2 linked regions of the Streptomyces hawaiiensis genome follow. The protein of the gene in region 2 binds, or shares a complex with, the protein of the main gene of each other region. Links are inferred from orthologs where the notes say so. Each region holds a gene or a part of one and is shown on either strand. Other genes may lie near its edges.

Evidence for each region. Proteins that work in one complex are often made in the same cells at the same time.
Region 1: the proteins of mfd (region 2) and uvrA are in contact, whole or in part, in a crystal structure (PDB 4DFC), measured with the Escherichia coli proteins. The link is inferred for Streptomyces hawaiiensis from one-to-one orthologs.

What each region holds. Positions count from the first base shown.
Region 1 is NZ_CP021978.1:2,231,227-2,235,591, forward strand. Bases 760-4,365 are described here. They hold uvrA (excinuclease ABC subunit UvrA), read right to left. Parts: upstream 3,987-4,365; coding sequence 960-3,986; downstream 760-959. Other genes in these bases: CEB94_RS10315 (YceI family protein), read left to right, coding at 760-891; CEB94_RS10325 (maleylpyruvate isomerase family mycothiol-dependent enzyme), read left to right, coding at 4,209-4,365. Also shown: CEB94_RS10310 (helix-turn-helix domain-containing protein), read right to left, coding at 1-238; more of CEB94_RS10315, read left to right, coding at 340-759. UniProt on the Escherichia coli protein: The UvrABC repair system catalyzes the recognition and processing of DNA lesions. UvrA is an ATPase and a DNA-binding protein. A damage recognition complex composed of 2 UvrA and 2 UvrB subunits scans DNA for abnormalities.
Region 2 is NZ_CP021978.1:3,661,478-3,669,872, reverse strand. The notes cover bases 1,794-5,919. They hold mfd (transcription-repair coupling factor), read left to right. Parts: upstream 1,794-2,185; coding sequence 2,186-5,719; downstream 5,720-5,919. Other genes in these bases: CEB94_RS16720 (DUF2079 domain-containing protein), read right to left, coding at 1,794-1,864. In the rest of the region: more of CEB94_RS16720, read right to left, coding at 425-1,793; CEB94_RS16705 (SDR family NAD(P)-dependent oxidoreductase), read right to left, coding at 6,365-7,150; CEB94_RS16700 (TetR/AcrR family transcriptional regulator), read right to left, coding at 7,212-7,814; CEB94_RS16695 (SCO6745 family protein), read left to right, coding at 7,956-8,395. UniProt on the Escherichia coli protein: Couples transcription and DNA repair by recognizing RNA polymerase (RNAP) stalled at DNA lesions. Mediates ATP-dependent release of RNAP and its truncated transcript from the DNA, and recruitment of nucleotide excision repair machinery to the damaged site.

The DNA.
Region 1 (4,365 bases), 1.4 Mb from region 2 along the record:
CGCCGAGGGAGAGGTTCAGGGCGTCGGCGAGGGCGCCGAGCACCTGGGCGGAGGGGTTGCGGTCGCGGCCCTGTTCCAGCCGGGTGAGGTACTCGACGCTGACGCCGGCGAGTGTGGCCAGTTCGGCCCGCCTCAGGCCCGGGGTCCGGCGCCGGGGGCCTGCGGGCAGACCTGCCTCGGCCGGGGTGACGGCTTCACGCCAGGTGCGCAGGAACGTGCCCAACTCGTTGTCGCTCACCTGCCGAACGTACAGCGCCCCGGGGCGCGGAGGGTGGCCCCGTCACTACCAGGCTCCGGCCGGTCTCCCTTCCGGGCCGCGCGGCTCGCACAGTGGAGGGCATGACGAATGACACCGCCATCACCGCCCTGCCGCTGGCCTCCGGTCAGTGGGCCCTCGACCCGTTCCACTCCTCCGTGAACTTCACCATCCGGCACCTGGGCATCGCCAAGGTGCGGGGGCGCTTCGAGCGGCTGGAGGCCGAACTGTTCGTCGGGGAGCGGATCGAGGACGTGCGGGTCTCCGCGACCGTCGACCTGGCCTCGGTCAACACCGGCAACGCCGACCGGGACGGGCACGTCCGCGCCTCCGACCTGCTGGACGTGGAGAAGCGCCCGACGATGACGTACCGCTCGACGCGGGTGTCGGGCGAGGGTGAGGACTGGGCCATGGAGGGCGAGCTGACGATCGGCGACGTGACCCGCCCGGTGACCTTCGCCGTGGAGTTCGGCGGACTGGTCGAGGTGCCCATGGACGGCAGCCGGCACGCCGGGTTCGAGGCGACGGGCGAGATCCGGCGCGGCGATTTCGGACTGGACTTCGCCCCCGGTCTGCTCGGCGAAGTGGTCAAGATCCAGCTCGACATGCAGTTCGTGGAGCCGAAGACGGCCTGACCGCGCACCGAACGCGCCGTGCCCCACAGGAGGTTGCCTGTGGGGCACGGCGCGTGCAGCAGGAGACCTCAGGCCTTGCCGGCCCTGGTCGTCTTCTTAGCGGCGGCCTTGGTGGTCTTGGCCGCCGTCTTCTCGGTGGCCGTGCTGTTGACCGTCTTGGTGGCGGTCTTGCGGGCCGATGCCGTCTTGGCCGCGACCGTCTTGCGGGCCGTCGTCTTGCGCGGCGCCTTCACCGAGGACGCGTCGCTGACGCGGTCGGCGCCGAGGACCTCCCGCAGGAACTTGCCGGTGTGGCTGGCCGGGACTCCGGCCACCTGCTCGGGTGTGCCCTCGGCGACGACCAGACCGCCGCCGGCGCCGCCTTCGGGGCCCATGTCGACGATCCAGTCGGCGGTCTTGATCACGTCGAGGTTGTGTTCGATGACGATGACCGTGTTGCCCTTGTCGACCAGTCCGGACAGGACCGTCAGCAGCTTGCTGATGTCCTCGAAGTGCAGGCCGGTGGTCGGCTCGTCCAGGACGTAGACCGTGCGGCCGGTGGAGCGCTTCTGCAGTTCGCTGGCGAGCTTCACGCGCTGCGCCTCACCGCCGGACAGGGTGGTCGCGGCCTGGCCGAGGCGGACATAGCCGAGGCCGACGTCCTTCAGCGTGTTGAGGTGCCGGGCGATCGCGGGGACCGCTTCGAAGAAGTCGGTGGCCTCCTCGATCGGCATGTTCAGCACCTCGGCGATGGACTTGCCCTTGTAGTGGACCTCCAGGGTCTCCCGGTTGTACCGGGCGCCGTGGCAGACCTCGCACGGGACGTAGACGTCCGGGAGGAAGTTCATCTCGATCTTGATGGTGCCGTCGCCCGAGCAGTTCTCGCAGCGTCCGCCCTTGACGTTGAAGGAGAAGCGGCCGGGCATGTAGCCGCGGACCTTCGCCTCGGTCGTCTCGGCGAACAGCTTGCGGACGTGGTCGAAGACGCCGGTGTACGTGGCCGGGTTGGAGCGGGGGGTGCGGCCGATGGGCGACTGGTCCACGTGCACGACCTTGTCGACGAGGTCGTCGCCGTCCACGCGCGTGTGCCGCCCGGGCACGCTCCGGGCGCCGTTCAGCTCGCGGGCCAGGTGCGTGTACAGGATGTCGTTGACCAGCGTCGACTTGCCGGAGCCGGACACTCCGGTGACGGCGGTGAACACGCCCAGGGGGAACGAGACGTCGATGTCCTGGAGGTTGTTCTCCCGGGCGCCGTGCACCGTGAGCTGCCGGGACGGGTCCAGCGGGCGGCGGATGTCGGGCAGCGGGATGGCTTTCTTGCCGGACAGGTACTGCCCGGTCTGCGACTCGTCGTTGGCGAGCAGCCCCTTCAGGGAGCCGCTGTGCACGACCTTGCCGCCGTGCTCACCGGCGCCGGGGCCGATGTCGACGACCCAGTCGGCCATCTTGATCGTGTCCTCGTCGTGCTCGACGACGATGAGCGTGTTGCCCATGTCGCGCAGCCGGACCAGGGTCTCGATCAGCCGGTGGTTGTCGCGCTGGTGCAGACCGATGGACGGCTCGTCGAGGACGTACAGGACGCCGACGAGGCCGGAGCCGATCTGGGTGGCCAGGCGGATGCGCTGGGCCTCGCCGCCGGAGAGGGTGCCGGCCGCGCGGTTCAGCGAGAGGTAGTCCAGGCCGACGTCGACCAGGAACCGCAGCCGCTCGTTGACCTCCTTCAGCACGCGCTCGGCGATCTTCTTGTCGCGGGCGGTGAGCTTGAGTTCGCCCAGGAAGTCCGCGCAGTCACTGATGGACATCGCGGAGACCTCGGCGATGGACTTGTCCATGATCGTGACCGCGAGGACGATCGGCTTCAGGCGCGTGCCCTCACAAGTGGGGCACGGCACCTCGCGCATGTAGCCCTCGAAGCGCTCGCGGCTGGAGTCGCTCTCGGCCTCGCTGTGCCGGCGCTTGACGAAGGGGACGGCACCCTCGAAGGCCGTGGTGTACCGGCGCTCACGCCCGTAGCGGTTGCGGTAGCGGACCTCGACCTGGGTCTTGTGGCCGTGGAGCAGGGCCTTCCTGGCGCGCTGCGGCAGGCCCGCGAAGGGGATGTCCGTACGGAAGCCCAGCGCGTCGGCGAGGGCGCCGATCAAGCGGCCGAAGTAGTCCTTGGTGTGGCCGTGCGACCAGGGGTGGATGGCGCCCTCGTCGAGGCTCTTGTCCGGGTCCGGGACGATCAGCTCCGGGTCGACCTCCATGCGCGTGCCGATGCCGGTGCAGTCCGGGCAGGCGCCGAAGGGCGAGTTGAAGGAGAAGGAGCGCGGCTCCAGCTCCTCGAAGGACAGGTCGTCGTACGGGCAGTACAGGTGCTCCGAGAACATGCGCTCGCGCTCGGGGTCGTCCTCGGGGAGGTCGACGAAGTCGAGCACGACCATGCCGCCGGACAGACCGAGGGCGGTCTCGACGGAGTCGGTGAGGCGGCGCTTGGCGCCGTCCTTCACCGTGAGACGGTCGACGACCACCTCGATGGTGTGCTTCTCCTGCTTCTTCAGCGTGGGCGGGTTCGACAGCTGGATCGTCTCGCCGTCCACCCGCGCGCGGGAGTAGCCCTTGGTCTGGAGGTCGGCGAAGAGGTCGACGAACTCGCCCTTGCGCTCGCGCACCAGCGGCGAGAGCACCTGGAAGCGGCTGCCCTCGGGCAGCTCCAGGACCCGGTCGACGATGGCCTGCGGCGACTGGCGGGTGATCGGGCGGCGGCACTGCGGGCAGTGCGGCTTGCCGATGCGCGCGAAGAGCAGACGCAGGTAGTCGTAGACCTCGGTGATGGTGCCGACCGTGGAGCGCGGGTTGCGCGAGGTCGACTTCTGGTCGATGGAGACGGCCGGGGAAAGGCCCTCGATGAAGTCGACGTCCGGCTTGTCCATCTGGCCGAGGAACTGCCGGGCGTACGAGGAGAGGGACTCCACGTAGCGCCGCTGTCCCTCCGCGAAGATGGTGTCGAAGGCCAGCGAGGACTTGCCCGACCCCGACAGGCCCGTGAAGACGATGAGCGAGTCGCGCGGGAGGTCGAGCGAGACGTTCTTGAGGTTGTGCTCGCGCGCTCCACGGACGATGAGACGGTCGGCCACGCCGGTCCGCACCTTTCTTGAGAGAAGTGACAGGGGCGGGGCCCCCGTCTTTCTCAGACTAGGGGAGGCCACTGACAACGCCGGACGGATTCACGGGTTGCCAACAAACCCCGGCTCTCCAGCATGCCCGACGCCACGTCCGACCATATAGCACGTGCTTTCGATTTATGGCACTGCTTCACCACCTTCACCCGAAGGAGTGGCGGAGTTAGGGTCAGCACCATGATTGATCACGCTCATGACCTGGCGTCTGTACGTGACGCGACGGAACGGCTGCTGACCGCAGTCGGCAAACTGGACAACGCCTCTGTGACCCACCCGTCACGGCTGCCCGGCTGGAGCCGCGGCCATGTCCTGGCCCACCTCGCCCGCAACGCGG
Region 2 (8,395 bases):
GGGCTCGTGCGCGGCGGGCCGCGCCGGGCGCCGCCGGGTCGGCAGTGCCGTGGGTCGGGCGCCGCCGGGTCGGCAGTTCCCTGGGGCGGGCGACGGGGCGGGGCGGCAGCGGGGTGGGACAGGCGCGGGGCGGGTCTGCGGTGTGCTGGGCCAACGAGGGATGGGGCTGGGCAGAGGAGCGGGCTCGGGGTAGCGGGCCAACGGGGGGCAGGCCAACGGCCGGGCGGGTCCGCAGTGGGGCGGTCGGCCAGACGTCCGGCCGGGTCCCGTGCGGGTCGGGGCGGAGGGCCCTGTGCCCGGTCGGGCCTTTTGCGGGTCCTGGCCGGAGGGCGCTGTGCCCGGTCGGGCCTCTCTCGGGTCCTGGCCGGAGTGCCTCGCGCCCGGTCGGCCCCTTAGCGGTCGAGCCCGAGGACCCTGCGCGGCGTCACCCCCCGGTCGCCGTCCTCCGCTGGAGGACCACGTACCCGCCCGCCTCGCCCGCGACGGCGTACTCGGCGAGGGGGTGCAGCTGCCGGGCGTAGCCCACGGGGTCGCGGTACTTGTCGCCGATGTTCTCCAGGGCGATGTACTCCGGCGTGACGCCCTGCGTGCCGCCGAGCCAGAAGACCCGGCAGCGCGAGGTGAGGCGGCTGATCGGGCCGATGTTGGCCTCGACGGTGGCGTCGTCGGGGATCCGCGCCAGCAGCCGTTCCACGCCGGACACCGCGTCGGGCTTGCGGTAGATCTCGGCCTCGGTGAGCTGCGCAAGCGGCAGCGACGTGGTCAGTGCCAGTGCCGCCGCGGCGACCGCGGCCGGCAGCTGAGCGACGTAGGAACCCAGCCACGCGCGCGTACTGCGGCGAACGGCCGGGAGCGCGTCGGTGAGGGCCAGGAAGACGACCGGCATCACAACCGCGCTGTAGTGCCAGTCGGTGCCCCAGTAGTGCTCGTCGCCGGAGAGGAACCGCCAGCCGAGCGTCGGCAGCGCGACCAGCAGCAGCGGCGAGCGCAGGGCGAGCAGGCCCGACGTCGGGATCAGCAGCCAGGCGAGCGTGCGCAGCTTGGTGCCGATGCCGTCGAAGGGGCTGCCCGCATCACTGACCTTGTTCCAGTAGTCGTAGCCGCCCGAGGTCTTGAACGAGGGGATGACCAGCGTCAGGACGAGCACCGTCGCCGCCACGCCGAACACCGCCACGCCGAGCGCGTACCGAACCGTTTGAGGCGACGAACCGCGCGCCCGCCAGGCGACGACGAGCGCGATCGCTGCGAGCGTCAGCCCCAGGTCCTCCTTCACCAGCACCAGAGGCAGCGCCCACCACAGGGCCGCGCGCGGGCGCCGCGCGAGGAGGGCCTCCAGGGAGAAGGCGATCAGAGGGACGGCGAAGCAGATCTCGTGGAAGTCGAAGTCGACGGCCCGCTGGATGCCCCACGACAGTCCGTACGCGAGACCGAGCGCCAGTCCGCGGCGACGGCCCAGGAGCCGGGCGGCGGCCCGCGTGACCGGCACGGCGGACAGCGCGAAGAGCGCGGCCTGCGCGACCAGCAGCGTGACCGGCGAGGGGAAGAGCCGGTACAGCGGCGCGAGCAGGGCGGTCACCGGGCTGAAGTGGTCACCGAGGATGTCGAACCCCGGCCCCTTGAGGTCGGACACCGGCGCCCGCAGCCGCGCGTAGGCGCGCACGACCTGCTCGAAGATGCCCAGGTCCCAGGAGAGGGTGGCCATGTGCCGGTAGCGGCCGACGGAGACGACCGTGTAGGCGGCGAAGAGGACTGCCGCGAGGACCCATGGTTCACCCCGCGCGCGGGCGGGGCGCCGGTCTTCCGGGGGATGGGCGACCGGCGTCGGTATGTGGGGTTGTGAGACCTGGAGGGTGGGGGCAGGCATGCCGTGCCTTAGGGGTGCGGTGAGCGGCCGGAAGCGGCGTCCGACCGATCATGCCGGGGCGAAAACAACGGGTGGAGGTGATGCTGTGAAGGTTGGGAGGCTGAATCCCCACTTGGCCGACTGCGTGCCGTGGGGTCACGTGCCACAGGCCCGGCGCGCCTCCCCGGAGCCACGCCGGGAGAGCGGGTGCTCGCCCCGGGGAGAACGGGCGTTATCCACAGGCCCGCCGTGCGGGCGCGCATCGTCGTACGCTGGAGACCCCCGGCCCGCGGCGCGCGTCGGGCCCGTCGTGTTGCCCACCTCTGGACGGAAAAAGCCCCCATGAGCCTGCACGGTCTGCTCGACGCCGTAGTCAAGGACGCCGCGCTCGCGGAAGCGATCAAGGCGGCCGAAGACGGCAACCGCATGCATGTCGACCTGGTCGGCCCCCCTGCGGCCCGCCCCTTCGCGGTCGCCGCCCTGGCCCGTGACACAGGCCGCCCGGTGCTGGCGGTCACGGCGACCGGCCGTGAGGCGGAGGACCTGGCCGCGGCCCTGCGCTCCCTCCTCCCGGCCGAGGGGATCGTGGAGTACCCGTCCTGGGAGACGCTCCCGCACGAGCGGCTCAGCCCCCGCAGCGACACCGTGGGCCGCCGCCTGGCCGTGCTGCGCCGCCTGGCCCACCCCCGCCCCGACGACCCCGAGACCGGCCCGGTCTCGGTCGTCGTCGCGCCCGTCCGGTCCGTGCTCCAGCCGCAGGTCAAGGGCCTCGGCGACCTGGAGCCGGTTTCGCTGCGGACCGGGCAGAGCACCGACCTCAACGAGATCGTCGAAGCCCTCGCCGCAGCCGCGTACGCGCGCGTGGAGCTCGTCGAGAAGCGTGGCGAGTTCGCCGTGCGCGGCGGCATCCTCGACGTGTTCCCGCCCACCGAGGAGCACCCCCTGCGCGTCGAGTTCTGGGGTGACGACGTCGAGGAGATCCGCTACTTCAAGGTCGCCGACCAGCGCTCCCTGGAAGTCGCCGATCACGGCCTGTGGGCGCCGCCGTGCCGCGAGCTGCTGCTCACCGAGGACGTCCGCACGCGCGCGCGTGCCCTGGCCGAACAGCACCCCGAGCTCGGCGAACTGCTCGGCAAGATCGCCGAGGGCATCGCCGTGGAGGGTATGGAATCCCTGGCTCCGGTCCTCGTCGACGACATGGAGCTGCTGCTCGACGTGCTGCCCAAGGGCGCCATGGCCGTGGTGTGCGACCCGGAGCGGGTGCGCACGCGCGCGTCGGACCTCGTGGCCACCTCGCAGGAGTTCCTGCAGGCCTCCTGGGCGGCCACCGCCGGCGGCGGCGAGGCACCCATCGACGTCGGAGCGGCCTCCCTGTGGTCCATCGCGGACGTCCGGGACCGGGCCCGCGAGCTGGACATGATGTGGTGGTCGGTGTCGCCGTTCGCCGCGGACGAGGAGCTCGACGAGGACACCCTCAAGCTCGGCATGCACGCCCCGGAGACGTACCGCGGGGACACCGCCAAGGCCCTCGCCGACACCAAGGGCTGGCTCGCCGACGGCTGGCGCACGGTGTTCGTCACCGAGGGCCACGGCCCGGCGGCCCGTACGGTCGAGGTGCTGGGCGGCGAGGGCATCGCGGCCCGCCTCGACTCCGACCTCGCCGAGATCTCCCCGTCCGTCGTGCACGTGGCGTGCGGCTCCATCGAGCACGGCTTCGTCGACGCGGCCCTCAGACTCGCCGTCCTCACCGAGACGGACCTGTCGGGCCAGAAGGCGTCCGGCCGTGAGGGCGCCCGGATGCCGGCCCGACGCCGCAAGACCATCGACCCGCTCACCCTGGAGCCGGGCGACTACATCGTCCACGAGCAGCACGGCGTGGGCCGTTACATCGAGATGGTGCAGCGCACGGTGCAGGGCGCCACCCGCGAGTACCTGGTCGTCGAGTACGCCCCCGCCAAGCGCGGCCAGCCCGGCGACCGCCTCTACATCCCGACCGACCAGCTGGAGCAGATCACCAAGTACGTCGGCGGTGAGTCGCCCACGCTGCACCGCCTCGGCGGCGCCGACTGGACCAAGACGAAGGCCCGCGCGAAGAAGGCCGTCAAGGAGATCGCCGCCGACCTCATCAAGCTGTACAGCGCGCGCATGGCCGCCCCCGGGCACGCCTTCGGCGCGGACACCCCCTGGCAGCGCGAACTGGAGGACGCCTTCCCCTACGCGGAGACCCCCGACCAGCTCACCACCATCGCCGAGGTCAAGGAGGACATGGAGAAGACGGTCCCGATGGACCGCCTGATCTGCGGCGACGTCGGCTACGGCAAGACCGAGATCGCGGTCCGCGCCGCCTTCAAGGCCGTCCAGGACGGCAAGCAGGTGGCCGTCCTGGTGCCCACGACCCTGCTCGTGCAGCAGCACTTCGGGACGTTCAGTGAGCGGTACGCGCAGTTCCCCGTGAGCGTGAAGGCCCTGTCCCGCTTCCAGAGCGACACCGAGGCCAAGGCGACCCTGGAGGGCCTGCAGGAGGGCTCGGTCGACATCGTCATCGGCACGCACCGGCTGTTCTCGTCCGAGACGAAGTTCAAGGACCTGGGCCTGGTCATCGTCGACGAGGAGCAGCGCTTCGGCGTCGAGCACAAGGAGCAGCTGAAGAAGCTCCGGGCCAACGTCGACGTGCTGACGATGTCCGCGACCCCGATCCCCAGGACGCTGGAGATGGCGGTCACGGGCATCCGCGAGATGTCGACGATCACCACCCCGCCGGAGGAGCGCCACCCGGTGCTCACCTTCGTCGGCCCCTACGAGGAGAAGCAGATCGGCGCCGCGATCCGCCGTGAGCTGCTGCGCGAGGGTCAGGTCTTCTACATCCACAACCGCGTCGAGTCGATCGACCGCGCGGCAGCCCGGCTGCGCGAGATCGTCCCCGAGGCGCGCATCGCCACCGCGCACGGCCAGATGTCGGAGACGGCACTGGAGCAGGTCGTCGTCGACTTCTGGGAGAAGAAGTTCGACGTGCTGGTGTCCACGACGATCGTGGAGTCCGGCATCGACATCTCCAACGCCAACACCCTGATCGTGGAGCGCGGCGACAACTTCGGCCTGTCGCAGCTGCACCAGCTGCGCGGCCGGGTGGGCCGGGGCCGCGAGCGCGGCTACGCCTACTTCCTCTACCCGCCGGAGAAGCCGCTGACCGAGACCGCGCACGAGCGGCTCGCGACCATCGCCCAGCACACGGAGATGGGCGCCGGTATGTACGTGGCCATGAAGGACCTGGAGATCCGCGGCGCGGGCAACCTCCTCGGCGGCGAACAGTCCGGCCACATCGCGGGCGTCGGCTTCGACCTGTACGTACGGATGGTCGGTGAGGCCGTCGCGGACTACCGGCGCCAGCTGGAGACCGGCGGGATCGAGGAGGAGCAGCCGCTCGAGGTCAAGATCGAGCTGCCCGTAGACGCGCATGTCCCGCACGACTACGCGCCCGGCGAGCGCCTCAGGCTCCAGGCGTACCGCGCCATCGCCTCCGCCAACTCGGAGGAGGACATCAAGGCGGTCCGCGAGGAGCTCGTCGACCGCTACGGCAAGCTGCCCGAACCGGTGGAGAACCTGCTGCTCGTCGCGGGCCTGCGCATGTTCGCGCGCGCGTGCGGCGTCGGTGAGATCGTGCTGCAGGGCAGCAACATCCGGTTCGCCCCGGTGGAGTTGCGCGAGTCCCAGGAGCTGCGGGTCAAGCGGCTGTACCCCGGGGTCGTCATCAAGCCGACGGTGCGCCAGGTGCTGGTGCCGCGCCCCAAGACCGCGAAGGTGGGCGGGAAGCCGCTGGTCGGGCGGGAGTTGCTGGCATGGGTCGGGGAGTTCCTCACCTCTGTGCTGGGGTCCTGACGCCGGATCCGCTGAAGCCCCGTCAGGCACCGGGCCGTACGCTCTACCGCCCCGGCGGGTGCGGGCGCCGGGGCGCGGGCGGCCTCGCGCTGGGCCACCCCTGGTCGTACGCGCGCACCGGCGTCCTTCGTCCGGTTCAGGAGGCGTTCGCCCGGGCCCAGGGTCTTGTCCTGGGCCCGGGTGCGGGTGCGCCGGTGGTCTGGCGCTGCGCGTCCGCCGGTCGTACGGGCGGGCCGACACTCTCGCGCTGGGCCGCCGGTGGTACGTGCCCGCCCGTGGCTTCCCGCAGCGCCGACGCCAGCCGGTCACGGACCGCGGTCTGCGCTGCGATACGGGCGTCCAGCACCGCGAGACGGTCGGCGGCCACCCGCAGCCCCTTCTCGGAGGCGGGACCGGCCGTGACATCGCCGTCCAGGCACGGCAGGAACACCCGTGCGTCGTCGAGCGTCAGCCCCACGTCGAGCAGTTGCCGGATGTTGCGGACGCGCACGGCCGTACCGGCGTCGTACAGGCGGTAGCCGTTGGCGGCCCGTTCGGAGGCGATGAGGCCCGCCTGCTCGTAGTGGCGCAGGGCGCGCGGGGTCGTGCCGGTCGCCTCGGCGAGTTCGCCGATCCGCATACGAGGTGCTGCCATGCGCGTCAGTCTCATGTGACGACCGCGCCGCCGTCCACCGGAAGGACGACGCCGGTGATGAAGGAGGCCTGCGGCGACGCCAGCCGGGCGATCGCCCACGCCACCTCCTCGGGGCGGCCGACCCGTCCGAGCGGCGTGTGATCGAGCTGCCACGCGCGGATCGCGGCCTGCTGCTCGGGGGTGTGGCCGGCGTGTTCACCGATGGGTGTGCCGATCGCGCCCGGGGCCACGGCGGCGACCCGGATCCCGAGCGGCGCGAGCTCCACCGCCCAACTGCGGGTGAGCACCTCCAGGGCCGCCTTCCCGGCCGCGTACAGGGAGTTGCCGGGCCAGCCGCGCTGCCCCACCGACGTCGTCACGTTCACGATGACACCGCGGCTGTCCTCCAGCGCCGGGAGCGCCGCCTGGGTGAGCAGGACGGGGGCGAGGAGGTTCGTCGCGAGCAGGGGCTCGACAGCGGCATGTGTGTAGGTGCGCAGCGACTGGGTGCTGACGATCCCGGCGTTGTTCACCAGTACGTCGATACGGCCGTGCCGGTCGAGTGCCGTGCGGACGACGGTCTCGGGGCCGTCGGCGGCCGTGATGTCGGCGACGAGCGGGCTGATACGGGACGGGTCATGGCCGGCGGTCTCGACGAGGGGCGCCTCGCGGCGGCCCACCGCCACGACATGTGCGCCCTCGTCGGCGAACGTGTGCGCGGTGGCACGGCCTATGCCGGTACCGGCGCCGGTGACGAGCACGGTTCGAGGCGTCGTGCCCGCGTGCTGCCGACCGGTCTTCGGATACGGGGATGTCATGCGGGGATCGTCCGTCCTTGACGTCAGTGTCAAGGTCAAGCGGGTGTCGCCCGGGGCGCTGCTACTCGGCGGGGCGGAACAGCATCGCCGCCAGCCCGCGGAACACCTCCTCGGGGTCCTGGTCGCCCACCGGGCCGTCGAGGTTGTGGCTGAGGAGCAGCGTGGCGAAGCCGTGGGCCAGGGACCAGGCGGCGACACCGGCGAGCCGGGCGTCGGTGCCGCGGCCCCGCGGCGGTACGGCGGCGACGGCGTCGCGCAGGGCGTCACCGGCGAGGGCGCGGGCGGTGGCCAGTTCCAGGTCGCCCTCGCGCAGCAGCTCGGGCGCGAACATCACCTGGAAGTGCGCCGGATGCTCCCGCGCGAAACGCACGTAGCGCACGCCCGCTTCCTTCAGGTCCGCCGCCTGCCTGAGCGTGGTCGCGAGCAGCCCGAAGCCCTCGGCGGCGATCGTCGTGAGCAGGCCCGCCCGGTCTTTGAAGTGGTGGGCCGGCGCGGCGTGCGACACACCGGCGCGGCGGGCGAGGTCGCGCAGACTCAGCGCGGCCGGGCCGTCCGCCGCGATGACGTCCAGGGCGGCGCTGAGGATGGCGCGGCGCAGGTCACCGTGGTGGTAAGGGCGGTTGGCAGGGCCCTTTTCGTTCGCTGACGACTTGCTGGTGCTCATGGTCAGGAGCGTACGCGCGCCCGCCGAATCTTGTCATTGACAAGTCGGGGTCGCTTCGGGCAATCTTGTCAGTGTCAAGTTGTGCGGGCCGGATGCGACGGGTCGCGCGCCGCGGGGTCGGATGCGAGTGGGAGGTACGCCATGCCGGAACAGATCAGCGAGATCGACGAGGGCGCCGGGGTGCGGGAGGGCGGCGTGGAGCCGGCTCGCGTGCGCCAAATGTGGCACCTGCTGGAGCCCCTGCATGCGGTGCTGTACTACGCGCCGGAGGCGTTCGAGGAAGCGGCCGCCCTCGGGTACCGCACGGGGGAGCGGTGGCCGAGCTACTTCCCGTATCGCGCCGCCCCGTTGGGGCGGGTCGGACCGGAGCAGGTGGCCTCGGCCTTCTACAGCTTCAGTCCGCGCATGGTCGCCGAGTACGTCGAACCGGCGTGGAGGGTGGCGAGCCCCGACGCGGTGATCGAGGCGAGGACGCGGGCGGTCGACAGGGCCTACCGCGCCATATTCGGCGACCGACTGACCAGCCCCGAGCTGGCGGAGGCCGCCGCGCTCGCCCGGCGCGCGGCAGAGTCCGCCGACCT